DNA from 3 places in the Ruegeria sp. HKCCA0235A genome. Region 1 is predicted to be linked to each of the others. Evidence: riboswitches for the same ligand, from Rfam matches in the RefSeq annotation. Region 1 holds a riboswitch; each other region holds the start of a gene.

Region 1 (10,004 bases):
AGCGTGCTTGAGACCGACTGCGCCGACATGGGCCTGAGCGTGCAGATGGGTATCGCCGACACGCTGGGCGCGGCCTGGGCGCTGGCCCGCTATGCCGGGCAAGAGGCCACGTCTGACCGCAACGGCGACGCCATCAACCAAGAGGCCCGCGCCACCCGCGCCCGGGCAAGCAAGCGGCGGCACTGGACCAGGGGCGGGGCCGCGCCACAGGTGATGGCGCTGGGCGGTGGCGCGCGGATTGCCGCGCCGGGGCAGGCCTATGGCGCGCTCAGCCCCCTGCCCATCGCGGCGCTGCGGCTGGACGATCAGACCGTGGCGCAACTGAACCGCCTGGGCCTGCGCCGGATCGGTGATCTGCTGGGCCAGCCGCGTGCCAGTTTGGCACGGCGGTTCGGCCGCGGGCTGGTGTTGCGTCTGGATCAGGCCATGGGCAGCGCGCCCGAGCCGGTCTCGCCCGCCCGTCCGCCACATCACTTTGCGGTGCGGATGACTCTGCCCAACCCGATTGGCCTGGTCGAAGACGTGATGGCCGCTGTCGATCGGATTCTGCCAACGCTCTGCACCAAACTGGAAGAGAAGGGGCGCGGGGCCCGCACGCTGCGGCTGGAAGCCCACCGTGCGGATCAGGCCGCTGAAATCATCGAGATCGGCCTGGCCCGTCCGACCTATGACAAAAACCGCATTCGCCCTTTGTTAGAGATGAAAGTTGACAAGATCGACGCAGGCTATGGCATCGACTTGCTGCGGCTTGAAGCGATCCAGACAGAACCCATCCACGCCCGCACCATCGCCGGTCATGCCGAAGCGCGCCGCGTGGCCTGCAACCGGCTTGAGGGCAATACAGCCGTGGATGACCTTACGGCCAAGCTGGGCGCGCGGGTCGGGCTGGACGCGATCACCCGGCGGCATCCTGCGGCCTCTCATATCCCCGAGAAAACGGCGCAAACGCTGGCGGCGGCCTGGTCGGAACCCGCGCGCGACTGGCCTGCCCCGCCGCGCCCCCGCCCCTTGCTGATGTGGCAGCCCGAACCCGTGATGGCCCCGGAAACCCCGAATGTGCCCTGCACCTTTCGCTGGCGTGGACGAGACTGGCAACTGGCACAGGCCACCGGCCCGGAACGCATCGCGCCGGAATGGTGGCTGGATGACCCCAACTGGCGCAGCGGTGTACGCGATTACTGGGTGGTGGTGACAGAACAAGGGGAGCGCCTGTGGTTGTTCTATGGGCACGGAGGCACGATGTCCGCCGGCTGGTTCTGTCAGGGACAGTTTTGTTAGAGTCTATTTCCCACGATAAACCAGCAGGTCCGGCAGGTAGTCAATCAGACGAATGAACCAGGAAAACGGTGCCGGAAAATCCGTACGGAAACGGCGGCGAGACATTGCCTTGACCACGCGATCCGCCGCATCCTCGGGCGTCATCAACATCGGCATCTTGAAACCGTTCTTTTCGGTCAGGCGGGTTTTGATGAAGCCCGGATTGACGATACGCACCGTCACGCCCGTACCCGCCAGGTCGTGTCGCATCGTCTCGGCCAGAGAAATCAGCGCGGCCTTGCTGGCTCCGTACCCGATTGCGGCGGGCAGCCCGTGATACCCGGCCAGTGACCCGATCAAAGTAACCTCTCCCTGGCCTGCCCGGACAAAACCCGGAACGGTTTCACCCAGAACCCGTAGCGCACCCAGATAGTTCACATCGCTCATCCTGAGCGACGCCTCGGTGTCCCATTCGGCCGAACGCATGGGGTCATACGCACCTGCATTGTAAACCAGCCCGTCGACATGCCCCGCCTCGGCAACAGCCGAACGAACAGAGTCTAACTCGGTCACATCGCACCGGATCGCGCGCGCATCCGGCAGTTCAGAACACAGTTCGGACAACCGCTCAAGATTGCGCGCAGACAGGATCAGGGAAGCACCCTGTTGGCCAAGCGCATGCGCCAAAGCGCGACCCAGCCCTTCGCTTGCGCCGATGATCCAAATGGTTTTGCCGTCAAAGCTGCTCATGTGTGGGCCGATTCAGTTGTGTTTCACCATAATACGGCCTCGCATCCGCTTCGGATCAAAACGGTAGCGCAGGTCACGGAAGCTCAAACCAGAAGCCAAAAGGTAGTGCATCTGTTAAAAACTTCTAATCGGATTGATCCACTTGTGCCTACCCTGCGTATCTTTTTGTAAACTGTCACATAAAGAGGCTGGAATGTTCGACGAACCCCGGGGTGTACGGAAGAAAATCGCGATTGTAGGTGCAGGTATTTCGGGACTTTCCGCCGCTTACTATCTTTCAGAAAACAACGACGTGACAGTCTATGAGGCCGAACCTCGGCTTGGTGGCCATGCCCGCACGGTGATGGCCGGAAAGAACGGGGATCAACCGGTCGATACGGGCTTCATCGTCTTCAACTATGCGACATATCCCTACCTGACCCGGCTGTTTGATGAGCTGGGCGTGCCCGTGATCGAAAGCGAGATGAGCTTTGGCGCGACAATCGACAATGGCCGCATTGAATACGGGTTGAACAATCTGCGCACACTGACCGCTCAAAAGCGCAATCTGGCGCGTCCGGCTTACTATAAGATGATCGCTGATATTCTGCGGTTTGGCAAAGAAGCCCCAGAAGCCGCCAAGGACGATGACACCACGATTGGCGAATTGGTGGACCAGCTGCGGCTGGGTCACTGGTTCCGGCACAATTATCTGATGCCGATGTGCGGTGCCATCTGGTCTACGCCGGTCGAGTTCGTGGATCAGTTCCCCGCACGCTCTTTGGTGCAGTTTTTCCGCAATCACGCTTTGCTGGCAAGTGGTCGCGCAAACCAGCATCAATGGTACACGGTCAAAGGCGGCAGCATAGAGTATGTCCGCCGGATCGACGCGGCCCTTCGTGCGCGGGGGGCAGAAATACGTCTGGCCAGCCCTGTTCAGAATGTATCCCGTGACGAGATGGGCGTCACCATCCACAGCCAGGGCGCCGTGGATCAGTTCGATGAAATCATCCTGGCCACCCATTCGGACCAGTCGCTTGCCATTTTGGGTGATGGCGCGACCCCCGCGGAAGCCGCTGCATTGGGCGCAATCCGCTACCAGCCCAATACGGCCACATTGCATTGTGACCCAGGTCAGATGCCAAAGCGGCGCGCCTGCTGGTCAAGCTGGACCTATCGTTCGCAAGCCGGAGATGTGGGGGTAACCTACTGGATGAACCGGCTTCAGAACATTCCGGACAGTGACCCGCTGTTTGTAACGCTGAACGCTTCATCAGAAATTCCCGCGGAAAAGATCTATGACCAGGTTGAATTTGCCCATCCGGTCTTCGACAAGGCCGCCCTGAAGGCGCAAGGGCAAATCCGCGAGATGCAGGGACAGAACCGAACTTGGTTTGCCGGTGCTTACAACCGGCACGGATTTCACGAAGACGGGATAGCCAGCGCGATGCATGTCGTTGCTCGAATAAATGGCGCCCCGCAAACCATCGGAGCTGACAATGGCATTCCTGGGAAAGACCCGGCCCTATCTGTTGCCGCTGAATAAGGCGATATGGCGCACAGCGTTTCTTGCACTTTCCTTGCTGATCCCCAATGGGCTGGTCGCGTCGCCGGTCACGGAAGAACTGAACGATGCCCAACTGCGCGGAACCGCGACGTTCCGGTATCTGGGTTTGCCGATCTATGACGCCAAACTCTATACGCCCAAAGGTGCGCCGTTCAGTTGGAGCGAAGATATCGCCCTGCAACTGACCTATCGCAAGAACATCAAGAAGAAAGCGCTGGTCAACTCGACCCTGGACGAGATGGACCGCATCGGCCGGTCAGCACCCGTTCGCGACCAACTGAACCGGTGTTTCAATGCCGTGGCAAAAGGGGACAGCTATCTGGCGGTTTCTGATGGTCCCGACAAGGTCAGTTTCTGGCTGAACGGGCAAAAGACCTGCACCATGGCGTATCCGGGCATCAAGCGCAGTTTCATGTCCGTGTTCCTGGGAGACAACACGCGGTCCGCGTCCTTCACGCGCAGGCTACAGGGGCGGTGATGCTCTATCCCCGGGTCAGTCTCTATGCGTTGATGCTCGCTGCGGCGGGTATCCCGCTTTATATCCACTTGCCGCGCTTTGCAGCCGTGAACCTGGGTATTGGCCTTGGGGTCATTGGTACGGTGCTGCTGGTGATCCGTTTGGTGGATCTGGTGCAGGATCCGCTGATCGGTTGGGCAATCGACCGATGGCCCGGCGGCCAGCTTGCATTTGCGGCGATGGCGGCTTTGGGGCTGGCAATCGGGTTTCCCCTGCTTTTCAATCTGCCGCAGGGTGCCAGCGTGCCGGAACTGGTCGCGATCCTGATCTTGCTGTTCTCGGCGTACAGCCTGGGAACCATTCTTCTGTATGGTCGCAGCGCAACTCTGGCGAAGCGAACCGATCCGCAAGAGCTGATGACACTGGCCGCCTATCGTGAAGGCGGGCAGTTGACCGGGGTGGTCATCGCAGCCAGCGCTCCGGCCCTGTTGGTCGCTTTCGGGGCACACTCCCAAGGCTACCCCGCATTCGGAGCGTTTCTGGGGCTGCTGTCCGTTCTGACCTTGATACTGACGATCCCGATCTGGCGACGCAGACCGATCACCGGATCAGGCCTGTCCTTTGCAGGTCTGGGTCAGGCCGGTGGCTTGCGCCTTCTTGCGCTGGCTTTGGTCAACAGCCTCCCGGTTGCCATAACCTCCACCCTGTTTCTGTTTTTTGTGGAAGACCGGCTGCAACTGCCGGGCAAGGCGGGTCCTTTGTTGATCCTGTTTTTCCTGAGCGCAGGCGCGAGCGTCCCGCTCTGGGCAAAGCTCAGCAACAGAATTGGCCCGAAACAGACTCTGATCATCGCCATGCCGCTCTCGATTGCCGGCTTTATCGGCGCTGCCACACTGAGTGCAGGAAATCTTGCGGGTTTTGCAATGATCTGTCTCGCCTCGGGCGCGGCGCTGGGCGCAGATATGGTCGTGTTGCCGGCCATGTTCTCGATCGTCCTTACCCGGGCCGGGCTGAACGCATCAGCCGCGTTTGGCGTCTGGTCCTTCGCTGGCAAACTGGGCCTCGCCCTGGCTGCCTTTTTCACTCTGCCGCTGCTGGAACGCAGCGGTTTCACCCCCGGTCAAACCAATTCCGCACAGGCGCTGGATACACTCAATCTTGCCTATGCGGTGCTGCCCTGTATCCTGAAAGTCGGAGCGTTCGGGATGGTGTTGACCCTGCCCACCGAGGTCACAAGCAAATGAACGCTTTCACCATCATCCTTCTGGTCCTTCTGACCGCTGTCTTCATCCGCGCAAGGCTGCTGAGCTTTCGCGCGCAATCGCCGTCCGATTACAGTGGCACCGGGCCAAATTTTTCGCTGAAAAAACACCTGAACGGAGAGATCTTGTCCGAGGGCCTGATCTATGGCCCCAATGGCAAAATGTCGAACAGTTTTGTCGCGCGCATGTTCGGCGAATGGCAAGGCAACTCGGGCACTCTGACCGAATACTTCACCTATTCCAACGGAAAACAGATGACGCGCAAATGGTACCTGACGCTGGGAACCGGCAACACGTTCACGGCAATGGCGGATGATATCGTGGGCGAAGGTCGGGGCATCATCTCGGGGTCCACGGTAAAACTGAACTATCGCATCATTCTGCCAGATGACGCTGGTGGACATACGCTGGATGTCACCGATTGGATGTATCTGACAGAAACCGGCGTCATCATGAACCGGTCCGAAATGCGCAAGTTTGGCGTCAAGGTCGCGGAACTGATCGCCACAATGCGTCCAAGCCCCAGTTCGAAACCGATTCATCCAAGTGGGTCAAACGGGTATGACGCGACTTCGGAAGGGAAGCCGTTGCAATGATCACCTTTCGCTCTTTCATCGCCTGCATTGCCATCGCAAGCCTTGCAATTTTGGCGGCCTGCTCCAGCAAACCGAAGGTACCAAAAACGTTTCTGTCGGACCGACAGTTGAACCTCGAGGAATTTTTCGAAGGCAAAACAGTGGCCTACGGTCAGTTTCAGGATGTTTTGGGAAATATCCCCCGCAGATTCACAGTTGATATCGACGGGACATGGGACGGCGAAACCCTGACACTGGTCGAAGACTTCGTGTACGACGATGGCGCGACGGAACAGCGCATTTGGACATTGACCAAAACCGGAGAGGATACGTGGACCGGTACGGCTCCTGGCGTGCTGGGCACCGCCAGCGGGATTGAACGCGGGGATACGTTCAACTGGAAATACAAGATCGACCTGCCGATCAAGGACGGGACCATGCGTGTCAAATTCGACGACTGGATGTGGCTGCTGGATGACGACCGTCTGCTGAACCGCGCGTATGTCTCACGCTATGGCGTCCGTCTGGGTGAAGTCATCCTATTCTTCGAGAAGAAATAGGGCCGCCAGGCCCGGTTTCATCACAAAAGTCAGTAGAAAATAAACTCGTCCACCAATGCTGTCGTCGATCCCTTGACCTCACCAGCCGTGTTCGCCCTTGGCCCGTCCGGGGCTGCACCCTCGGCGCGTTCGCCGCCGTCGACCTTCAAGCGCGCGCGTTCTATCTGCCCCCAGAGGAAAAACAGGCCATCCCGTTTTCCTATGAGGCGCGAAGGAACTGTTGTCCGCAAAACACCTGTTTTCGGTTTTGGCATCTGCTCTCTTACTGCCTCCGGTGTTTTCCACCATTTTCGGAAAACGTAATGGTTTTTCCCGAAAAAGACAATTTTTTATGGACAAAACGAGGTTTTCTACCAGCCGTTGATAGGATGGACTGACAACTCTCGCATGACGGATATTGGCCTTTTTCACCTGCCCCATTGAAAGCCAGCACTATCCCGAACGGATCAACTTCACCTAAAAGGGTTTGCTGCAAACCTCCTTCATTTGGCCTGACACTCTCTTTTCCAGCCATGCTCAGGCGACGTGCAGCGTTTCGTTTCTGATCCGAGCAGCCGGGCCTTCGCCGTCGCGGTTGGGGGACAATTAGGCGGCGCCGATGTCAGACGTGGCCGCATCCATCGCAAGGCCATCGGCCACCGCAAAACGCCATGCTGGCGGGCCTGCCACGCCCCTGTGCCAAGGACTGTGATCCCGGCGCCGTCCACGCTGCCGGAAAATTTCCATGTCTGTTTTGAAACCGGAAATGTCGCAAGCATTTCAGCGCCCAAGCGGGTAAAAAGTAGGCTGCCATCGTGAGGTGCCGCTGCTTGATTCTCAGACAGCGGAGAATTGGGAAGCCGGTGGAATTCCGGCACTGCCCCCGCAACGGTAAGGAAGGTCAGGTTCGACAATCAACCACTGGGACGAGGTTCCCGGGAAGGTGTCGCAACCGGGTGCAAGCCCCTTTCAAGTCCGGAAACCAACCTTGCAGATATGTCAAACCGCGGGTGGCGGTGGGGGCACGGGTTTCGGACGTGGTCCTCGCGCGCCTCCGGACGGTTCCTCCCTGTCATCTGCCCAAGCAATGCCGCGGGGCGCGGCAGGAGAGCCAGAAGTGAACAATGTCCAAAACCTGTTGGCGCGTCGAATCCCGGGCTATGCTCTGGAACGGGCCTTTTACACCGACCCCGAGATCTTTCAGACCGACCTGGAAACCATCCACTATCGCGAATGGCTCTTTGCCATTCCTGCCTGCGAACTGGTGAAAGCCGGCGACTATGTAACATACAACGTGGGTGCCTATCGCGTGATCATCGTGCGCGGCGCCGACAACCAGATCCGGGCGTTTCACAACACCTGCCGCCATCGCGGCTCGATCATATGCAAGGCGGCAAAAGGCAACGCGCCGAAGCTGGTTTGCCCGTATCATCAATGGACCTACGAACTTGACGGCTCATTGCTGTGGGCCCGCGACATGGGGCCGGAGTTTGATCCCAGACAGCATGGTTTGAAGACGGTTCATTGCCGCGAGCTTGCCGGGTTGGTTTACATCTGTCTGGCGGATGTCGCCCCGGATTTTGACACGTTCGCCAATATCGCGCGCCCGTATCTTGAGCCGCATGATCTTGCGAATGCCAAGGTCGCCTTCGAAAGCACGATCATCGAGAACGGCAACTGGAAGCTGGTCTGGGAAAACAATCGCGAGTGCTATCACTGCGGCGGCAACCACCCTGCGCTGTGCCGGACCTTCCCTGATGATCCGGGCGTGACGGGGATCGAAGGCGGTGAAGCCCCAGCCTATATGCAAGCCCATTTCGACAGGTGCCAGGCTGCCGGCATGCCATCGCAGTTCTATCTGCACGAGGACGGCCAATACCGTCTGGCGCGGATGCCGCTGAAAGAAGGCGCCGAGAGCTATACGATGGACGGGAAATCCGCCGTGCGCAGCTGGTTGGGCCGGTCGCCCTTTGCGGATGCGGGATCGCTTTTGAAGTTCCACTATCCGACCACGTGGAACCACTTTCTTGCCGATCACTCGATTGTTTTCCGCGTCACGCCGATCAGCCCGACAGAGACCGAGGTCACGACCAAATGGCTGGTCAACAAGGATGCGGTTGAAGGCGTTGACTATGACGTGAAACGCCTGACCGAAGTCTGGGTCGCCACGAATGACGAAGATCGACAGGTGGTCGAGGACAACCAGCAGGGCATCAACAGCCCGGCCTATGTGCCCGGCCCATATTCAGCCATTCAGGAATCCGGTGTGCTGCAATTCGTGGATTGGTATTGCAACACAGTGTCGGCCCGCCTGGCCCCTGACTCCATGGCGGCGGAGTAAGTCTGATGAAAGACCTGAACACGCTTTCATCAGCCGTCTGGCAGGATGGAGAGATGCTGGAATGTGTCTCGGTCGTGCCCGAGATGCCGAACACTGCCAGCTTTTCGTTCCGTGCCCCCTCGGAGGCGCAGTTCGCCTATCACCCCGGTCAGTTCCTGACGCTCGAGATTCCGGCGCCCGGCCAGCCCGGAGGCGTTGTGCATCGCACCTACACGATCTCATCGTCGCCGTCGCGGCCGCGGTCGATCACCATCACCGCCAAAGCGCAACCCGACAGTATCGGCACGCGCTGGATGCTGGACAATCTTCAACCCGGCATGCGGATCAAGGCCATTGGGCCTGCGGGCCTGTTCACCAACGCATTGAGCGATGCGCGCAAGTTCCTGTTTATCTCGGCTGGCTCGGGCATCACGCCGATGATGTCGATGACCACCTGCATGTGGGACGAAGGCCGCGATCTGGACGTTGTCTTCATCAACTGCGCCAAAAGGCCATCCGAGATCATCTTCCGCCAGCGCTTGGAACAGATGGCCAGCCGCACGGATGGTTTGGACCTGAAATTCGTGGTGGAAGAGCCGGACCGCTACAGCCCATGGACGGGATATCAGGGTCAGTTCAACCAATTGATGCTGGGCCTGATGGCGCCGGATTACCTTGAGCGCGAAGTCTATTGCTGCGGTCCTGAGCCCTTCATGCAAGCGGTGCGCGACGCGCTGGCCGGTCTTTGTTTTGATATGAACAACTACCATCAGGAAAGCTTCGGCGCGCCTGTGGAAACCGAGGCGGATCAGCCCGAGTTGGATGACGTTGTTCTGGACGACGACAGCAGTGCCGAGATCCTGTTCGCGACCTCGGGCGTGACGGCCAAGGTTGCCGAGACCGACACGGTGCTTGCCGCCGCCCGCTCGGTTGGCCTGAACATACCGTCAGGCTGTACCTTCGGCGTGTGCGGTACCTGCAAGGTCAAGAAAACTGCCGGAGAGGTCCATATGGTCCACAACGGAGGGATCTCGGAAGACGACATCGACGCGGGGTACATTCTGGCCTGCTGCTCGAACCCGATCGGCAAGGTCGAAGTCGAGGTTTAGGCGCTTCGCATCACGATCAAAGCCGCAGCGTGGCTGACACCCGCTGCGGTTTTCGGCGCGGTTTTTCTGCCCGTTGCAGAACACGGGCCGGATTGGGTCGCCGGACGTCCGGCGCTTTCCCGCCATCTCACAGACGCGGCGCAAGCATCTGCCTTTGTCTTCGCCGGCCATCACGCTATTGTAGAAAAC
Region 2 (10,004 bases), on a different contig from region 1:
TCATCGCGCGCGGCCAATGCGCGAACCGCTTGGCCAAACAAGGCGGACAGCGTCGGGAAAACATCCCGGAACAGGCCCGAAACCCGCAGGGTCACGTCCAGGCGCGGGCGGCTCAGGTCGGTAATCGGCAGAACCTCGATGCCGGAAACCCTCTCGGACCCTTTGTCCCACACGGGTTTGACGCCCAGCAGGTGCAGGGCCATGGCGAATTCCTCGCCCGCCGTGCGCATGGTGGCTGACCCCCACAGATCGACGATCAGCCCCTTCGGGTAATCGCCTTCTTCCTGAAGATGGCGCCGCACCAGTTCTTCGGCCAGTTTCACACCCTGAGCATAGGCCGCACGGGTCGGAACCGACCGCGGATCGGTGGTGTAAAGGTTCCGCCCGGTGGGCAGAACATCTGACCGGCCACGATAGGGGGACCCTGAAGGCCCGGCATCAATCCGCTTGCCTTCGAGTGCTTTGATCAGCGCGTCGCGTTCGGCGTGGGCCGAAGGAGCCGGATCGAAACTGCCCGTCACTTCGGGCACACGCCCGAAGATGTGCAGCCCGTCGCCAAACTGGCTTTCCTTGATGTCACAGACAAAGCGGTCGATGCGGGTGATGGCCTCGGCGGTGCAGGTTGCCTGATCGAGGCCGAGATCGCTTTCCAGCCCTATCGCCTGCGCCTCATCTCGGATATCTTCCTGCAAGCGGTCGCGGCGTTTGGGGTCAAGCCCGTCGGCGTTGGAAAACTCATCCAGCAGCGATTCAAGCCGCACCATCCGATCCGGCGTGCCGCTTTCCTTCATCGGGGGCGGGATGTGGCCCAGCGTGACGGCTCCGATCCGGCGCTTGGCTTGCGCGGCCTCGCCCGGGTCGTTCACGATAAACGGGTAGATCACCGGCAGATCGCCGATCAGCGCCTCGGGCCAACAATCGGCAGACAAGGCGACCGATTTTCCGGGCAACCATTCCAGCGTTCCATGCGCGCCGATATGGATCAGCGCATCGGCACCCAACCCTTTGCGCAGCCACAGATAGAAGGCGACATAACCGTGGCGCGGGGTGCGCGAGAGGTCATGATAGTCGTCATCCCGCAACTCGGGCGTGCCGCGTTCGGGTTGCAGCGCGACCAGCGCCTTGCCGCGCCGAAGCGCGTTGAAATGGAAGGCCCCATTGGCACAGGCCGGATCATCTTCGGGCGCGCCCCAAACGGTGGGCAGATCAGCGCGCAGGGTCTCGGGCAATTCCGCAAGCGCATCCTGATAATCCCCGAGCGACCACGAAATCCGTGCGTCCAGAAGAGTGTCGGCAATCGGCTCGCCTGTCGCGATGTCATAGCCTTCTTCGTCAAGATCGGACAGCATCGCCTCGGCCGAGGCCAGCGCGTCGAGGCCAACCGCATGGGCCATCTGCCAGTCTTTGCCGGGATAGGTGGACAGGACCAACGCAGGAATCTGATCTGCCTTGGGTTTGTCGTTCAATGCAAGCCAGCCCGATACACGGTCGATGATCGCTTCGATCCGGTCCGGTTCGGGCCGATGTGCAAAGCGCGCGTATTCCAGATGCGGATCGCGTTTGCCGGGTTCCTTGAAAGACGCGATTCCCGCCGAGATCCGTCCATCCACCTCGGGCAGTACCACATGCATGGCAAGATCGGCCGGGGACAATCCGCGTTCCGCCTCGGCCCAGGCTTTGCGGCGGGAGGTGGCGAGAGCGACCTGAAACACCGGCACGCCTGCCGCGTCCAGAGGCGACGTTCCCGACGCGCCTTTTCCTGAAAACGAAGTGGCGTTGACAATGGCCGATGGGTTCAGCGCAACAACATGTTCCCGCAACCAGTCGGCGGCCACAGGCGCCTTGAGAGACGGGGCAAACAGGCCCACCGCCTGGAATCCACGGGCGCGCAGGCTGCGGATCAGGACGGCGATCGGGGCGGTGTCTGCCGAGGTCAGGTAAGCGCGGTAAAAGGTGACGAGGATTCGTTTGGCCTTGCTTTCGAATGCGGTTTCCACCGGGATTACGCCGCGATCCGGACACCACGTACCACATTCGGGCAAGGTCTTGGCGCCCATCACCGGACCGGCATAAAGCCCCGCCGCCAAAGCCATCTGTGCCAGCGCCGCCTGTGCCGCGACCTCGCCGCCGGTATCGCACAGATGCGCCAGACGTCGCAGGGTCGAGACCGGCAGGGTGGAATAGTCATCCAGCCGCGTATCCTCGCGCCCGTCAGCGGGCAGCACCGCCAGCGCGATGCCCTTGGCCTGCGCCAGCGCCAGAACCTGCTGCAACCCATAAGGCCAGTAGGGGACGCCGCCGATCAGCCGGATCAGAATGCCCTTGGCGCCCTCCAGCGTCTGCTCGACATAGGTATCGACCGACAACGGGTGTTTCAACGCCGTCAAATTCGCCAGCCGCAGGGTCGGCATTCGCCCTTCCGGTCCGCCGCCGCGATGCCAGCCAGCCGCGAAAGCCCCCAGATCGCTGTCCGAAAAGGACAGCACCACCAGATCCGCCGGGCTCTGGCCCAGATCGGTTGGGGTCTCGGTTTCCTCGAGCCCGTGGCTTTCGCGGAAGACGACGTGCATGTGTCTTACTCGGCAGCCTCACGCACACCCACGAGGATTTCGCGGATTTCCGCCTCTTTGATATCGTCATGCTCGGCGATGACGACCAGACGCGAACGACGGTCTTCACCGGGTTCCCACGGGCGGTCATACTGGTGACGCACGCGGGCACCTACCGCCTGAACCAGCAGGCGCATGGGTTTGCCCTGAACGGCGGCATACCCTTTGACGCGCAGGATGTTCAGTTCATTGGCGAGGCGTTCGATATTGGCGACCAGTTGGGTCGGATCGGTCTGCTCGGGCAGCTCGACGATGATGCTTTCGAAATCGTCATGCTCGTGATCGTGATGGCCGTCGTGATGCGAGGGGCGGGCGTCCATGTCATCCTCGGCGGCGGCTTCCAGACCCAGCACAACGCGCACGTCCACGGCACCTTCGGCCACTTCGACGACGGGCAGGGGGCGCGGCGCCTCGGCGGCGATGATCTCGCGCGCTTTGGCCACGCCTTCGGGGCCGGCGAGGTCGGGCTTGGTCAGCAGGATGATGTCGGCGCACGAGATCTGATCCTCGAACACCTCGGACAGGGGCGTTTCGTGGTCGATCGAGTCATCGGCCATGCGCTGGGCGTCCACCGCTTCGACATTGGGCGCGAAACGGCCTGCGGCCACAGCCTCGGCATCGGCCAAGGCGATCACGCCGTCGACGGTGATCTTCGAGCGGATGTCAGGCCAGTCGAATGCCTTGAGCAGCGGTTTCGGCAGGGCCAGACCGCTGGTTTCGATCAGGATATGATCCGGGCGCGGCTCCAACGCCATCAGGGCCTCGATGGTGGGAATGAAATCATCTGCCACGGTGCAGCAGATGCAGCCATTGGCCAGTTCCATGATGTTTTCCGCCGGGCAATCAGGAATGGCGCAGGATTTCAGGATGTCGCCATCGACGCCTACATCGCCGAACTCGTTGACCACGACAGCAAGGCGCTTGCCCTGTGGGTTCTGCATCAGGTGACGCACCAAAGTGGTCTTGCCCGAGCCCAGAAAGCCGGTGATCACTGTGACGGGGAGTTTTTCGAGGTTCGACATGTCAGGCTCCAATCGGGGGAATGCGCGAGGCACAGTTCTTGCGAAAATGTTCGGGGCGTTCGCGCCATTTCACCAAACCATCTTCCGTGGCCAGATACTTGGTCGCGCCGTCGACGATGACGTCGACATGATCTGTTTCGTTCAGGTTTTCATACACGAAGGTCCAGCGGCCCGGCCCGCGCAACACGATCGAACAGCCTTGATCACAGTTTGACAGGCATTCAACGGCTTTCAGGGTGACACCGTCGGGCAGGTCTGCCTGTTCCAGGGCCTTGTGCAACAAAGCGCCCGGGCGTTGCGCATCATCTTCGACAGGCAGGCCGCGACGGCAGGTGGTACAGACCAGCAACTCGACTGGTGCGGTCTCGGTCATGTCTCTCATCCCCCCAAATCCTCTTCGCGGGGGACGGGGTTTCATGCGGGCCACGATTGGTCATGGACCCGACACCGGAACACCCCGCCCGGTTTCAACTTCGGTTGTTGGCAGGTCTCCCGGCTTGCGGATGCCAGAGGCGGGCCTCTGTCGGATGTCCCGCCTTCCCGGCTTTCGGGCCAGTGGCATTGGGCATCCTCTCCGTTCACGGTCGCGGGGGCGGCTGCGTTTGGCGGCAAGACCGTTGACGCATTCCCTTTTCATCGGCTCTCACCGACACCAACGAAAGGGACATGCGGCACCGCTGGCCTGCTTGTCAAGCGAGTCGCGCGCAACAATGATGCAGAGGCATGGAAAGCGACCTGTGGGCGTCGATGGGCGGCATGGTGTGCCGGGCTCCAGCCCGAGATGGGCCGGGCGACGAACGGTATCTCAGCAAGGGGCGTAGACTATAGTGAACGGGTGCCTAGACTGAACCTTTCCAGATGATGGGAAAAGACCACCGAACACCCCGGACCCTCTTGCGCTAATAGATGACGTTTATCATGAGCAGCGAGACGACCAGAAACAGCGCTGTCATTATTCCGCCGGAGCGGACGAAATCCATCACCTTGTATCCGGCCGGACCCATGATCAACGCGTTTACCTGATGGGTTGGGATGATGAAGCTGTTCGAGGTCGATATGGCGACCGTCAGGGCAAAGACGGCCGGGTTTCCACCCGCCGCCACCGCAATCGATACCGCCAGAGGCACCAGCAGAACTGTGGCCCCCACATTGGACATGACCAAAGAAAAGGCCGTCGCCAGAATGGCGATGCCGGTTTGCAACGACCAGAGCGGCCAGCCGTCCAGAATTATCATGATCTGCTGGGCGATCCACGCGGCCGTGCCTGTGTTCTGCACGGCTTGTCCCAAAGGTATAAGGCAAGCGAGCAGGAATACGGTGTTCCATCCGACCGCGCGGTACGCCTCGTCCACGCTGAGCACACGGGTCAGCATCATGCCCACCGCGCCGGTAAGAAGACAGAGTGAAAGCCGGACGTCCGTGAACAGGATCAACGACAGCGAAATGGCGAAGAATGCCAGGGCCCAGCCGACTTTTTGCGGCCTCAACTCGTCCTGAGGAAAGTCCGTCGTCACAACGACGAAATCCGGATCTCGTTTGATCCGCATCAGGTTGTCCCATCTGGTATGCGCCACAAGCATGTCGCCCGCCTGAAACTTTTCGAGCCCGATCTGAGTGGATTCGTGATCCTCGGTCTCGACATGGCTCAGCGTCTCTTCGCCGCGGTGAATGGCCAGCAGCGACATCCCGTAGGTCTTGCGAAACAAAAGCTCGCGGGGGCATTTGCCGATCAGCTTGCTGTCGGGCGTGATGACCACCTCGGCCACGCCTGCATTGGTTGGGGCGAACTCTTCGACGAAAATGTCCAAATCCGGAAGAACGGTCAGCCCGTATTTCTCGGCGAACTTCTCGACCTCCCAACGGCGGCCGACGATGGCCAGCCGACACGGCGCTGCAATTTCCGCTGTCAAAACCTGAACCATCGAGGTTTTGCCGCGATAGAAGGTGGAAATGATGTACAGGTGGTTTTCGTGGTTGATGTCGGCCAGAATCTCGCCGACCAAAGGGCTGTCCTCGGGCACCACGACTTCGAACACATCGGCTTTGAGGCCATAGACCCTTTGCAGGTATTCCTGTGTCCCTTGTCCGGTACCCGTATTGTCAGGCCCTTCAGCCTCGGGCAAAACCCAACGTCCCAACAGCAGAAAGTAACCAATTCCCGTCAGGATCAGAACCGCACCGATCGGCGTGACCGAGAACAGGCCGAAGGGCTCCATTTTCTGAGAGGCCGGCAGACTGTCATTTGCCGTCAGGATCAGATCGTTCAGCAGGATAAGAGGAGACGACCCCACCATCGTCATGGTGCCGCCCAAAATGGCGCAGAATCCCATCGGCATGAGCAGGCGCGACAGTGGTATGCCCGACCGTGTGGAAATTCGGCTGACAACCGGCAGAAACAGAGCAGCGGCGCCGACATTCTGCATGAACGAGGATATGACGCCAACGGTGCCGGAAATGATTGGTACAACCCTGCCTTCGGATTTGCCGCCGTATTTGAGGATGACGGCAGCCACCTTGTTCATGATCCCCGTCTTGTCCAGACCGGCCCCGACGATCATGACCGCAATGATCGAGATGACGGCATTGGATGCGAAGCCGTCGAACAGAAGGGTGACATCCGCCAGATTTCCCAGCCCGGGCGCGTAGCTGAGCAAGCCTATGAGAACCAGAACCAATATGGCGGAAAGGTCGATCCTTATGATCTCGGAAACGAACAGAAAAACGGTGAAAGCCAGCAGGGTGCAAACGACCCCCATCTCGAAGGTAAAGGCAATGTGTTCCACAATACGTCCAGAACTTTTTCTTTGTTAGAGTCCTAGTTCATCCTTCCCGAGTTGTCATGAAGTTTCGTTTTTCGGCGATGGTGAGACATAATATTGCTCAAGGGCTGTTGTTTGAGCAATGCTTTCGGGAACCCCGTTTGACGAACACGTCAGAAAGAAGGATTGGACAAATTGCATGAGGCAGCCTGCACGTTTCGAGCGGGTGCGATGCCGTTCCAACCAAGTCGAAGCAGCACAGGTAATGGCAGGTCAATTCCAGCCATGGAAGACAGACAATCCGACAGCTTTGTTTGCGGCACCATTCTGCCGCTGCCTGAACCGCTTAAAGGGCCTGCTTGGCCGTCCCTGATCGCAATCTGACTACAAGAATGGTATACATCTGAAAGGGCCGGAACAATGGTTCAGGTCACCAATTCTGAACATTTCGAGATGAAGATGCCAAGGAAGTACGGCGAGGTGTTGCCTGAACGCAAGCTGGCGGCATATGCCAAGAATGCTCGCAGTCGGATGGAACAGAACCAGATCGCAACACGAAAAATCCAATAGTTGGTTGGATATTGAACCTCGAGGAGGGAAAAAGTACCGCAAGTCATTGGAGGTACTGGAGGCGAGTACCGGAATCGAACCGGTGTACACGGATTTGCAATCCGCCAGTGAGGTCTGTTTTTCAACGGTTTTACTGTAAACGGACCCCGTTTGTTCACGACGAGAAATCAACGACTTACAAGGAAACGGTAAACGGTTTCCGGGCGGATGCAACATGAAAAGGCTCCGTCCATTCAAAGATGTTCAGCTCCAGTGGTTACGGTTGTTGTTGCTCGATTCAGAGCTCAGTCCGCGCGCATTCCAGTTTGCGACTTATTTGGCGGTTTGGCGCTGCAACAAGGAAGCAGGACCGAACGAAGGGAAGGCTTGGCCGTCTCATTCGCAGGTATGCGAAGACCTTGGCCTAAAAAGCGAAAAGACCATCCAGCGCTTGATTAAAGAACTCGACGGCAAGTGGTTCGATATTAAGCGCGGGAATGGTCTCAGGCATTCGACAGAATACGTCCCTACCAAAGCAACGCATCTCGCAGCTCAAGAACTACGCGAACAAGAAGAGGAAAAAAAGCCGGACAATATTGTCCGCCTTCCAACCGCCAAAGGCGGACATTCTTGTCCGAAAACCCGGACAAATCTGACCTCAGAGCCCGGACAGAAATGTCCGCCAAAAAAAGAGCAAGAAAAAACAAAAGAAAAAGGCGCTTGCGCGCCGGATTTGCCTGATCAGGGGCAATCCGGCCCGCCGCGACAGTGCCCGGTACGCACGCTCGTTGTCGTCAGAGCTGACGATGCTGAGAAGACTGTGGCCTGGGATCAGTGGTTGAGCGACAACGGCTTTCCCCCGCTTCACGGTTTGTCGATCCACGGTAGTGATGGGAGTGATCACGGCTACCTAATGCCGCGCCGATGGGTGCCCACCAACAATGAAGATCAATCAATGGTCCGAGGATACATCCGGTGGTCGTTAGCGCACCAGTATGGGTGGCCAACGCCTGGTGATCCCGAGAGGCGGCGTGGTCAGCACAATCACAATTCTAGGCCGCAACTGATTCAGGGAGCCGGATTATGAACACCAATCAAATTAAGGGCTGTTCGTTCGCGTTTCCTGAAGGTTTGAAAGTCCCCGCAGCGGCCAAATCTCATCCAGAATTGGTAACGGAGTTGAACTTTGGCGAGGAACTGACAGAAAACAATTGGCTTTCTGAGCTATGGCAAGGAAAGACCGTAGCTGAACTGGGCTGCAGCTTGGGGCTTAGAGCCGCATATCTTGCGCCATGCACGCGTCAGATTTTCTGCACTGATCCAGATGCGAGGCGTTTGAGCCTAGCACGTGAGACGTTTCGGCTAAATCAACGCAGAAATGTGGTGGTGGTCGATGAAATCGCCAATGAAATCTCGACTGATGTGCTGTTCATTGACACCCGTCGCTGTAGCGACGGATCCCTGCCAGAATTCAAAGCACAAGCGCCACTCTTGATCGTTGCCGGGCCACTTCCTCGAAGCACTGCATCGAGAGTGTTGGAAGCAGGCTACGAACACCTCCCCCAATACCATCGAGCAGCGGTGTTTGAAGCACCACGGAGGCACCATGGAGTTCAGTGATCTCTTCAATCTTTCAGATAACGATTATGCGGTGGATCTTCTGACGCGTGTTTTTGGTGGCGTGGTGGAATTTGTGTCCGGTGAAGGTGGGTCTTTGACAGATGTAACGCTGCTCACAGACTTGATTTCGATCTTCAATACGGCGTGCCTTTTGCTTGCTCTGATCGTCGGCAGCTATACGACTTACGTGCTTGTCTTCGACACCGCCGCCGATGGCAAAACCTTCGGCAACCAGTCGGACACAAAGTACACTATCGTTCGCATTCTTGTGGGGGCAATCGCGTTCGTTCCCATCCAAGGCGGGCTGACAGTGGCGCAGCTCGCTCTGATCTGGCTGAGCGTTCAAGGATCGGCCCTGGGCGACGTGGCGTGGCGTACTGTTGCTGATGGTGCGCTGCGGGACGAGCCTGTCCTCGCTGCAAGTGCGCCGCTTTCGGAAACCGACTACCTGATCAACCAGCAGTTCGCGAATACGCTTTATGCGCTTGCCCACGGCGAACTTTGCCAACGCCAAATGGATCGTCTTGCGGTCCTTGCACAAAGGCCAGCAGGGACGACTCAGCGCGTTGTAGATGCTGGCAGTTATGGCGTTGCGCGGACAGGTTTTCTGGGCATAAACTCGACTGAATACACGCACTTGGAACGTCAGATCTATTACTCAGATGAGGGCGGGTCTTATGGCCGCGCCGACAATCTCTGCGCCAGCGTTTCGCACCAGGTCGAGTACATTGCAACTGCCGATGGCGAAAGCAGTGCCGACTTCGCAACGCGAGTTGGTTCAGGTGTTCTGCTCAATCGATACCAAGCAGCTGACGGTGCCATCACCGGCAATCTGCTGCCTGTGGCATCCCAGATCGCAGATTTGATTTTCGCCGGAGAGCGCGACCGAGACGCCATCCAAACCTTGATGGATGACGCAGTTTCGAACGCTTTTGCCAACTACATGGCCGGCATCACATCTGGAGGCTTGTCGAACACCGAGTACGAGGCGCTTCACGCCGATCTGCTAGATGAAGTGGACACTCTCGGCTGGCCGTTCGCGTTGAGCTGGCATCGCGGCATTACCATGGCTGCTTACACATCCACTGGAACCGCAGCCGAGCTTCAGATTTACACCAATTTCGACAATGGCATTAACGACTACTTTGGCGGGCTGTTGTCGCGAATGACAGGCTCCGTCGATGCCGCCATGTTCCAGAAGGTTAACGATGACTTCGGATACCTTGAGCAATTCGAAGGCTTCGTGACCGAGCTGGGCACCTATGAACCCGGTGCGACTGCAACAGTGATTGACGCTGGGAATAGCGAAACCAGCGGGTGGTTCTATCGTCTGTACCAAGTTTTACTTGAAGTCTTCACAGTCACAGATGGCGGCGACACCGCGACCTACCTTGATCCGATGGCGGACGTGATCACGGTAGGCAAACAGATCTCGGCCGTGGGCG
Region 3 (10,004 bases), on a different contig from region 1:
CGCTGGGCATAGCAGGGCCGCAGATTTCGCTGCCACAGCCCGGTGCCGTTCCACCGTTGTCCTTTGTCACACGTGACGGTGCCCGACCTGCGGGGCCGCAACAACCCAGCTTCCCGTTGACCTATACGATCCGCAGCGACTTTGTTCCGGCCTTTGACAATGCGGTGCAGGAAATCACAATCCGCGGTGGCGCGGTTCCGATTTTGACACCTGTCAGGATCCTGCCTGCTGCGGGGTCTGCACCCGCAACAGACGGCTCTGCGCAGCTGGCTCTGATCGGCCGGACACTCAGCCTGGCGCCAACAGCGGCTTTGCACGCCGTGGCGACAGACCCTTTGTCGCTCAGCCGTCCGACGGCTGGTGGCGGGTTCGAGGTTATGGTTCGGGTCATCGACGCCGCCGCTCCGATCGCCGGAACCATCGCGGCGGCGAACTGGACAAGTTGGGAGTGCGACACCACTGCCTGTACCGAAGTCGACAGCAATGATGCGCGCTTTGCGCTGACACCGCTGCTGAACGCCGCCGGGTGGCACCAGCCCGCTGATCCCGGAAATCCGACCAGTCTGTCAAATCCCGGAACCTGGGCGGAATGGCGCAACATCACCGGGCTTGTGCCGGGCGTCACGCGGTTTGCGGATGAGCTGCAACTGCTATATTCCGCTGAAATGCTCATTACCTCGCCGGTCTTCAATCAACTGGACAATGTCTGGACAGGAAGCGAGTTCGCCGCGCCATAGCGCGGCGGCCTGAAACGCAGGAAAGTGATTTGGCAATGCGCCCTTCATGAGGTTCAATGCATTCAGGAGGTCAGCCATGCAAAACCCCGAGCGTTTCGAGAAATTCTATTTCGCCAAAGTCGGCATGGGCGAAGCCTGTGGCTGTGCCGAGCGGATAATCGACGTGTTCGAATTCAACCGCAAAGGCGGTGCGCAATCCAGGCAACCTGTGAAACAGGACAGGCGCAGACGCGGGTCCTTTCGGGCATGGGCGGTCAAATATGGGCTGATGAGCCGCAGGCGCACATAGCCAGGGCCTGACGACGCACAAGGTTCGCTTTCCGTTTCATGGCGTGGCTCAGGCGGTATGATTGCATATCTGAAACCACCATGTCCGGTTGCCACGAGAACAGGTCAGACCGGCACCAGCTTCCCGTCGCGAAGATCCAGTTCATCGGGCGCCAGTTCCAAGCGGAACGCCGGCGAATGACTGACAAGCAAAATCGCCTGTGGCAACGCGCGCAGGATTTCCAGCAGGCGCGCTTCGTTTTTCGTATCCAACGCATTCGTCGGTTCGTCCAGCAACAGCACTTCGGGTTCCATCGCCAGAACCGTCGCCAGGGTCACCAGACGTTTTTCTCCGCCTGACAATTTATGGGTAATGCGGTTCTTCAGGTGCATCAGGTCCAGATCGCCCAGTACTTTGTCGACGATGGCAAGTGCTTCGTCACGGGTCTTGCCCAGATTGAGCGGACCAAAAGCAACGTCTTCGGCGACGGTCGGGCAGAACAGCTGATCGTCCGCATCCTGAAATACAAGCCCCACCCGGCGGCGGACCTCATGGAAATCAGCCTCTTCCACGCGTTGCTGACCAAAAACGGTGACAGTGCCCGAACACGGGCGCTGCAACCCAAGCAAAATCCGCAGGAGCGTCGATTTCCCCGCTCCGTTCGGGCCTGTCAGGGACAGGCGCTGCCCCGCGCTCAGGCTCAGGCTTGCCCCGTCCAGAACGGGTGGCTGGCCGGGGTAGGAAAAACAGATGTCTTCAAGCGCGATCAGTGTCATGCGAATTCCAGAACGATCAGACCCAGGCAGAGACCGCTGAAACCTGCCGCAAACACAATGTCCGCACGGGTCAGGGCAAATTCCTGAAGCAACGGCATACGCCCGGAAAACCCCCGGCACTTCATAGCGGCCAGGATGCGTTCTGATCTTTCGATCGCGCGCACAAGCATCATACCCACAAGGTAGCCAAAGCTGCGATATGTGTGCCAGTTTGTTGCTGGCCGAAAACCACGCACCTTCATGGCGGCGCGCAGCCGCAGGTATTCTTCGCGCAAGACCTCGATATACCGGATCGTGAACATCAGCAGGTAAACCAGCTTTTCGGGGCACCGCAGACGATGCAGGGCGTGGCCCAGTGTAACCGGCTCCATCGTCCCGACCAAAACCAACAGGGACAGGATCACGGCATTGGCGGTCAAGGCAATCTCGACCGCTTTCCAAAAACCCTGCCAGCTTGCGGAGAATCCCCAAAGCGTGAACATCGGATCCCCGGGCATGGAAAAGGGCAACAGGACCAGCATGAACAGGATGAACCCATCCATCATGGCCATTCGCTTCAACGTCTTTCGCCGCGGCAGACGTGAAACTATCAGAAGCGAAAGCGACACTGTCAGCGCCGCGCAAAGCGCGCCGAGGGATGACAGCGCCACGGTCACGACCGCAAAAACAACTGCCATGACGATCCGCATCCGAGGATCCAGCAGGCTGATCAGACCTTCTGGTCCGTCACCGGCTTCGGACAGTGTTTTTTCCTTGTGCCCCAGAACGTGTGCCATCAGGAGGCCAGCTTGCGGCGGGCCGCCATGTAAAAGCCCAGACCAAACAGACCAAAGATGTACCCGATCCCGCCAAGGATGGTTTGCAGGTCATTCTGTTCGCGATAGGCCGCAATCTCGCGCCTGAGCGGGCGCAATTCGTTACGTACGGCCTTGGCGATAACCTGCTGCTCTTCGGCGCTGAGAGACGCCGCCGAACCGCTGGCCTGCGTCACAGCAGCCGAAGATGAGCCACCGTTTTCTGCCACGGCAACGCCCATGATCCGCGCGACATCTTCGGCAGACATCGTGACTTCGGCCACATGCCCGGCGCCAAGGTTGGCAAAGAAGGTGTGCGCCACGGCCGAGGTCGGCGTGTAGACAAAAAAACCGTCCGCATCCGTGACCGATCGACCCAGCTCGGCCCCATCCGGGCCGGTGACAATGACCTCGGTGCCGTTTGCCATGTCGCCGTTAGAAAAGCCAATTTCGCCCTCGATGACGTCTCCCGACTCGAAAACGCCGGCTATGACCTTGTGCGCCAGGGCAGGCACAGGTGCGCAGCACACGGCCAATATGACAACCAGATGCTTCATGTGGCTGCTCCTCTGAAAAACAGCTCGGGCTTGACCTTGCGCGCCAACAACACGGCGAACCCGGTCAAAATCGCCTCGATGGCCATGACAGGAATATGGGCGAAGAAAACAAGCTTGGCGGCAGGCAGAAATTCATCCCCCGACAGCGCCAAGGAAAACGCGACCATGCCGGTTGTCGCCGCAATCGCAAATGCGCCGCCGACGCCCCCCCAAATTGCACCTTGCAAAGGCGTTCCACGCGCGATCAGACGACCGAACAACATTCCGGCCACCACTGCGGGAAAGGCGATATTGACGGTGTTGATCCCCAACACCGTCAACCCGCCAAAGCCGAAAAAGACCGCCTGTAGCAAAAGCCCGACGAACAAAGCCGGGAATGCGGCCCAACCAAGCAGCAGCCCGGCCATGCCGTTGAGGATCAGATGGACCGACGACGGACCAATGGGCACGTGGATCAAGGATGCCACGAAGAAACTGGCTGACAGCACGCCCGCAGTGGGGATGCGATCAAGATCCAGAGACCTGAGACCCATGGCGATCCCGCCCGCGGCGGCTATGGCGCCGCCAATTACAACCGGGTTGGAAAGGGCTCCGTCGACGATGTGCATTTGGGGTTACTCCAGATCCCAGGCACGAATCCAGATGACCGCATCCTGGCTGAGTTCTTTGCCCTCATGTTCGGTTGCCGGACCGGAACCAAGGGCGGCGAAACCCCAGTAACCGGCTTTCGGAACGCCGAACGAAAAGTACCCGTTGTCGTCAGATATTGCGACCACCGCACCACCCGGCATAGGAGACGCTTTCGGTGCAGAAACGGCCGAACTTTCCATGTCGGGTTCGGCGGCCATGTACTCGATCTCGATCTCGGCCCCCGCAACCGGCTGACCATCAGCCAGCACACGGCCCGTGAAAGTCGAACCCGCGATGATGTTGGTCGGCTTGTTCAGCGGGATAATCTCGGTCGGCAGACCCACGGGATTCATCCAGTCGGTCGGCAATTCGTTGCGGTTCAGGAAGGCTTTGGTGAGCTGTTGGATATAAATGTCTTCGGATTCCTCATAATAAGGCTGAGGAACCGTCACCAGCACATAGTCGCCCGAACGTTTGACCGGGACACTGCCCTTGAACGCCGCGCCCTCGTTTTCCCCGCCGGTGAACCGGATAGGTTCCAGCGTGTCCAGCAAATCGGTCTTTTCACCGTTGTGGATCACGTAGAATTCCTGCGGCTTTTCAAGATCCATGACATGGCCATTCTCGAACGGATGCCAGAAAATCAGTTTGACCGGCACATCGCCCGGTTTCTCGATCATGGTGTCCGTGGTGTATTCCAAAAGGAAATGCGCATTTGCGATGGCAGGAAGAGCCACCGCGGCAGCGGCTGCGCTGAGCAGCGTTTTCATGAACAGTCGTCCTTGTCCCGTCGCGCCAATCCCGGCGCGAAATTCGTTTTGACCACGGGACATTCAACGCCAAATCACCCTTTCAGGCATCCTGGTCCGACGCACATCCCGTCGCCGATTAGGAGTGCCCGTTAGAGGGCACATGTCCGGCAGGTATCCTGACTTGCGGGTCAAAGCGTTGGACCGGCCTTCCCGGGTAAACCCCAGTGGCGTTTCAGCCCTGCTCGCCGCTTACAGTTGCGGGTGCAGTTGCGGAATTGGGCCTGAGCCCGCACCGCATTCCCTTTTGATTCCAGAGTAAGCCCCGGAACCGGACATGCCGAGCGGCTTGCCAGACAACTCAGCCTTCCGTCAACGAAAATGTGTTACGACCATCGAAAAATAATGAGCTCGGCAGTTTGCGAGAGTGAACCAGTTTGTGAAATATCCAAGGCAACAGAGTGAATTCACATCTAGGCTTCTGAAAGATACCTTTCCGACAACGGCAGGCTTGCCGCGCCCAGTGAGCGTGCTTCCGGGCCTACGGCCCCTGCCAGCACGGCAGGGCGCTCGAGACCGGTCAGGTTTAGCTCAGACAGTTTGTCTTCGACCATTTCAACCAAACGCGCCTTGATGTCCTGCGGCATCCAGCCGTCAATCTTCACGCATTCGAAATCTATCAGGCTACAGGATGAGACAATTGCATAGGCAATCCCGCTCGCCGTCTGTTTCAACCAGTATTCCAGTTGAACTTTTGGCACATCCCAACGCTGGGTCGTTTCCCAAATGGAATGCGACGTGACACCTGCTGTGGTGATTGCACGCTCGAGCACATACAGGCTGGCCACGTCGATAAGGGGTCTGACACCACCGGCATCATCTGGCACAGGCAAGGGGCCGATTGCGCCCGCGTTTCCACGCCCCGAAAAGATTGCGCCATTGAGGACCACACCGCCGCCAATGAAAAACCCGACATAGAAGTACAGGAAATCCCTGGGCCCATCGGCTGGACCGAATACCAATTCCGCCCCACAAGCCGCAGTGGCGTCATTTTGCAGGAATACCGGAATATCGAGGCGCCGCGCCAGGTCAGCCTTCAGGTCTGATACGCGCCACGGGTCCATTTCTTCCTGAGGAACCTGAAGGGTCTGGGCCCAGTCCCATAGGTAGAACGGCATGGCAATCCCAAGTCCCGCAATCCTGCCTTTGGCCTCAGGCGACATGGATGATATCATTTTGCCCAGACTCTCAGTGGAAAACTCCAAAGTGGCTTTCGGCGTTGGATAGTCATAGGTTCGCCGATCGCGTTGCCGCACATTTCCGACAAAGTCAGTCAAAACCAACTCCGCACTGCGACGCCCCACCTTGAGCCCAAAGAAAAAGGCACCATCCGGGTTAAGTCGCATGGGAACAGAAGGTTGCCCGACTTTCCCGCGGACCGGTTCGCCGCGCAAAAGCAAACCATCCTTCTCCAACAGCCGCATGATGACGGAAACGGTTTGTGCCGACAATCCGGTCATGCGCGCGATCTCGGACTTCGAAAGGGCCTGGTGACGCCGGACAAGCGACAATACAAGCCGTTCGTTCCGGGCCCGCATCCCGCTTTGGTTGGTTCCGCGCACCTCTGACCCGTGCAGGCCAATCGAATTTTTCCGAGATGAATTTTCCGGCACGACCACCCCTTTCCTGCTGAAGAATGAGAAAGCCCGCCCGCACTGTCAATAATAAATAAGAGTGATTTATTTATTGACTCAAAATTCGAATCTTGTGATTGTTTCTTATGGGGTCAGGATTTTTGCCTGATCGCCCTCGTGCCCTACTCGGCATAGAAAAAACTGGGAGGATAATCGATGAAACTTGCAAAACTTGCGGGTGCTGCTGCGCTCGGGGTTACTGCCATGGCTGGCAGTGCAATGGCGGAAGGCGAAACTGTTTGCCTGATCACCAAGACGGACACCAACCCGTTCTTTGTCAAAATGAAAGAAGGTGCGACTGCAAAAGCGGAAGAGCTGGGAATGACGCTCAAAGCCTTTGCGGGCAAAGTTGACGGTGACCATGAAACGCAGGTGCAAGCCATTGAGACCTGCATTCTGGACGGCGCCAAAGGCATTCTGCTGACGGCCTCGGACACATCATCCATCGTTCCGGCCGTGAAGCAGGCGCGGGATGCAGGTGTTCTGGTTATCGCTCTGGATACGCCGCTGGAACCCATTGACTCGGCTGACGCGACCTTTGCCACGGACAATTTCCTGGCCGGGCTTCTGATTGGACAATGGGCCAAAGCCACGCTGGGCGACGCGGCCAACGACGCGAAAATTGCGACACTGGATCTTGCCGTCAGTCAGCCGACAGTGGATGTGCTGCGCAATCAGGGTTTCCTGCAAGGCTTTGGTGTCGATCTGGCGGACCCGAACGTAATCGGTGATGAAGATGACCCCCGTCTTGTCGGAAGTGATGTCACTGCCGGCAACGAAGAAGGTGGTCGCCGCGCGATGGAAAACCTTCTGGCCAAAGATCCCACGATCAACGTTGTTCACACCATCAACGAGCCTGCCGCGGCAGGCGCCTACGAGGCGCTGAAAGCCATCGGGCGCGAAAATGACGTGCTCATCGTTTCCGTGGACGGAGGCTGCCCGGGTGTCCAAAACGTTGCCGATGGTGTTATCGGCGCGACGTCGCAGCAATACCCGCTGCTGATGGCATCGCTGGGTGTTGAAGCCGTCAAGAAATGGGCGGACGAAGGCGTGAAGCCTGAAAACACGCCTGGCAAGGATTTCTTTGACACCGGCGTGGCGCTTGTAACGGACAAGCCTGCCGAAGGCGTCGAGTCGATCTCGGTCAAAGAAGGCATGGACCTCTGCTGGGGTTAACCTGACCACCCGGAGGGCCGCAGAGGGCGGCCTTCCGCATTTCAAACCACCCATTCGCCCGAAAACTTGCTAAAGTCGTCAGCAACCTGACGCTTTGGGGGAACCTTTATGTCCGATACTTCACGACGATCAGACGACTTCGAAGCCGCTGCAAAAGGCAGCCCGGAACAGATTGCCGAATTTGACAATCACCACCGCGGGTTCGTCGGAACGGTTCAGCATTTTCTGCATGTGAACCCCTCTTTGGTGCCGCTGATCGTTCTTGTGGCTGCCATCGTCATTTTCGGGGCTTTGCTGGGCTCCAAGTTCTTCTCGCCATTCGCGCTGACCCTGATCCTGCAACAGGTTCAGATCGTCGGGATCGTGGCGGCGGCGCAAAGCCTCGTCATCCTGACCGCCGGTATCGATCTGAGTGTCGGGGCAATCATGGTGATGTCGTCGGTTGTCATGGGTCAGTTCACCTTCCGATATGGGCTGCCACCAACGGTCGCGATTGTTTGCGGCCTTTTCGTTGGCACCGCAATCGGTGCGGTGAACGGGTATCTGGTCAGCCGCATCAAACTGCCGCCGTTCATCGTGACGCTTGGCATGTGGCAAATCGTTCTTGCGGCGAACTTCCTGTATTCTCAGAACGAAACAATCCGGTCGCAGGAGATCGAAGAAAACGCCGCAATTCTGCAACTTTTCGGGGCCAAGTTCAACGTGGGCGGGGCGGTATTCACCGTCGGCGTGATCTTCATGCTGGTGCTGATCCTCGGGCTTTCCTACGCCCTTCGTCACACCGCATGGGGAAGGCATGTCTATGCGGTCGGTGATGATCCGGAAGCCGCCGAGCTGTCAGGTGTCAATGTGCATCGCACGCTGATGTCGGTTTACATGCTGTCCGGGCTGATCTGCGCCTTCGCGGGATGGGCTCTGATTGGTCGGATCGGGTCCGTGTCTCCGACGTCTGGCCAGTTGGCCAATATTGAAAGCATAACAGCGGTCGTGATCGGGGGCATATCCCTGTTCGGTGGCCGCGGGTCCATTCTCGGATCATTGTTCGGAGCGTTGATCGTCGGGGTCTTCACGCTTGGGCTTCGGTTGCTGGGCGCTGATGCGCAATGGACGTTCCTGTTGATCGGCATCCTTATCATCGCAGCGGTCGCGGTCGACCAGTGGATCAGAAAGGTGGCAGCCTGATGGAACCTATTCTCAAAGGACGGAACCTTGTGAAGCGCTACGGCAAGGTGACGGCGCTGGATCAGTGCGATTTCGATTTGATGCCGGGTGAGATTCTGGCCGTGATCGGCGACAACGGCGCGGGCAAGTCAACACTGATCAAGGCGATTTCAGGCGCGGTGGTGCCGGATGAGGGCGAAGTCTGGCTGGAAGGTCAGAAGGTGAATTTTCATTCGCCGATTGACGCGCGCGAAGCCGGCATTGAAACGGTTTACCAGACACTTGCGATGTCCCCTGCCCTGTCGATCGCGGACAACATGTTCATGGGGCGCGAGATTCGGCGCAAAGGGCCATTGGGATCTTGGTTCCGAATGCTCGACCGTCCGGCGATGGAGAAATTCGCCCGCGACAAGCTGAGCGAACTGGGCCTGATGACGATCCAGAACATCAATCAAGCCGTCGAAACACTGTCCGGGGGTCAGCGTCAGGGTGTTGCGGTGGCACGTGCCGCGGCATTCGGATCAAAAGTCATCATCCTGGACGAACCAACCGCCGCATTGGGCGTAAAGGAAAGTCGGCGCGTTCTTGAACTGATCCTGGACGTGAAGTCTCGCGGCATTCCGATCATCCTGATCAGCCACAATATGCCTCATGTTTTTGAGGTCGCCGATCGAATTCACGTGCATCGGCTGGGCAAACGCCTCTGCGTCGTTGATCCCAAGGATTACACGATGTCCGACGCAGTGGCGTTCATGACCGGTGCCAAGGAACCGCCCGCCGAGGACCAAGCCGCGTGACGGGTAAACTTGCCACCCCCGAGGCGCTTGCAAGAAAAATCGCGGATGCCGTTCAGGCCTTGCCGCCGCTGCAAGACCGGCATCTTGTCGCGATTGCCGGGCCGCCGGGATCGGGAAAAACGACTGCGGCGGGCCTTGCAACCAAAGAGCTCAATCTGCGCGGCGTCGCAACCGGACTGGTTTTCATGGACGGCTTCCACTATGACAACGTGATCTTGAAGGATCGCGGCCTGCTGAGCCGCAAAGGATCTCCTGAAACCTTTGATCTTGCCGGCTTTCATGCGTTGCTTGATCGATTGCGCGCGGAAGAAGAAATCGCAATACCCGAGTTTGACCGGGAACTGGATCTGGCCATTGCCGCGCGGTCCATGATCACGGCGGATCAGCGCGTTGTTCTGGTTGAGGGCAATTACCTTCTCTTGAACGAGCCGGGTTGGTCGGACCTTCACCAACTGTGGGCACTCAAGGTATTTCTGGACACCGATTTGAAAACACTCGAAACCCGCCTGACCAACAGATGGATCGGCCATGGTCTGGACGCCAATGCCGCCAAGGACCGTGCGCAGTCGAACGATCTGCCGAATGCACAGCGCGTGATCCGAAATTCGATACCCGGTGATCTGACACTGGCTTGAGTTTTGCCTGCGGCCAACACAATCCGTCTT

The links. A riboswitch is a leader RNA that binds a small molecule or an ion and turns the genes downstream of it on or off. The one in region 1 is predicted to bind cobalamin.
Region 2: it holds a riboswitch for cobalamin, as region 1 does, so the genes downstream of both, GOW56_RS16930 (DUF1636 domain-containing protein) here and GOW56_RS17335 (aromatic ring-hydroxylating dioxygenase subunit alpha) in region 1, are expected to answer to the same signal.
Region 3: it holds a riboswitch for cobalamin, as region 1 does, so the genes downstream of both, GOW56_RS21060 (DUF4198 domain-containing protein) here and GOW56_RS17335 (aromatic ring-hydroxylating dioxygenase subunit alpha) in region 1, are expected to answer to the same signal.

The regions. Positions count from the first base shown of each region.
Region 1 is NZ_WQDQ01000011.1:21,259-31,262, reverse strand. Features, by position in the region: gene GOW56_RS17380 (DNA polymerase Y family protein) at 1-1,278, shown strand, start outside; gene GOW56_RS17375 (SDR family oxidoreductase) at 1,282-2,007, opposite strand; gene GOW56_RS17370 (NAD(P)/FAD-dependent oxidoreductase) at 2,201-3,532, shown strand; gene GOW56_RS17365 (hypothetical protein) at 3,486-4,031, shown strand; gene GOW56_RS17360 (MFS transporter) at 4,031-5,254, shown strand; gene GOW56_RS17355 (DUF3833 domain-containing protein) at 5,251-5,868, shown strand; gene GOW56_RS17350 (DUF3833 family protein) at 5,865-6,407, shown strand; gene GOW56_RS17345 (hypothetical protein) at 6,437-6,661, opposite strand; cobalamin riboswitch at 7,188-7,392, shown strand; gene GOW56_RS17335 (aromatic ring-hydroxylating dioxygenase subunit alpha) at 7,474-8,727, shown strand; gene GOW56_RS17330 (hybrid-cluster NAD(P)-dependent oxidoreductase) at 8,733-9,815, shown strand.
Region 2 is NZ_WQDQ01000010.1:117,729-127,732, reverse strand. Features, by position in the region: gene cobN (cobaltochelatase subunit CobN) at 1-2,570, opposite strand, end outside; gene cobW (cobalamin biosynthesis protein CobW) at 2,576-3,631, opposite strand; gene GOW56_RS16930 (DUF1636 domain-containing protein) at 3,633-4,004, opposite strand; cobalamin riboswitch at 4,096-4,303, opposite strand; gene GOW56_RS16925 (SLC13 family permease) at 4,531-6,387, opposite strand; gene GOW56_RS16920 (helix-turn-helix domain-containing protein) at 7,175-8,026, shown strand; gene GOW56_RS21860 (hypothetical protein) at 8,023-8,559, shown strand; gene GOW56_RS16915 (DotA/TraY family protein) at 8,546-10,004, shown strand, end outside.
Region 3 is NZ_WQDQ01000019.1:15,945-25,948, reverse strand. Features, by position in the region: gene GOW56_RS21090 (hypothetical protein) at 1-737, shown strand, start outside; gene GOW56_RS21085 (hypothetical protein) at 814-1,026, shown strand; gene GOW56_RS21080 (energy-coupling factor ABC transporter ATP-binding protein) at 1,131-1,781, opposite strand; gene cbiQ (cobalt ECF transporter T component CbiQ) at 1,778-2,557, opposite strand; gene GOW56_RS21070 (cobalt ABC transporter permease) at 2,557-3,132, opposite strand; gene cbiM (cobalt transporter CbiM) at 3,129-3,740, opposite strand; gene GOW56_RS21060 (DUF4198 domain-containing protein) at 3,747-4,532, opposite strand; cobalamin riboswitch at 4,663-4,862, opposite strand; gene GOW56_RS21055 (ROK family transcriptional regulator) at 4,985-6,109, opposite strand; gene GOW56_RS21050 (sugar ABC transporter substrate-binding protein) at 6,362-7,381, shown strand; gene GOW56_RS21045 (ABC transporter permease) at 7,490-8,563, shown strand; gene GOW56_RS21040 (ATP-binding cassette domain-containing protein) at 8,563-9,339, shown strand; gene GOW56_RS21035 (hypothetical protein) at 9,336-9,974, shown strand.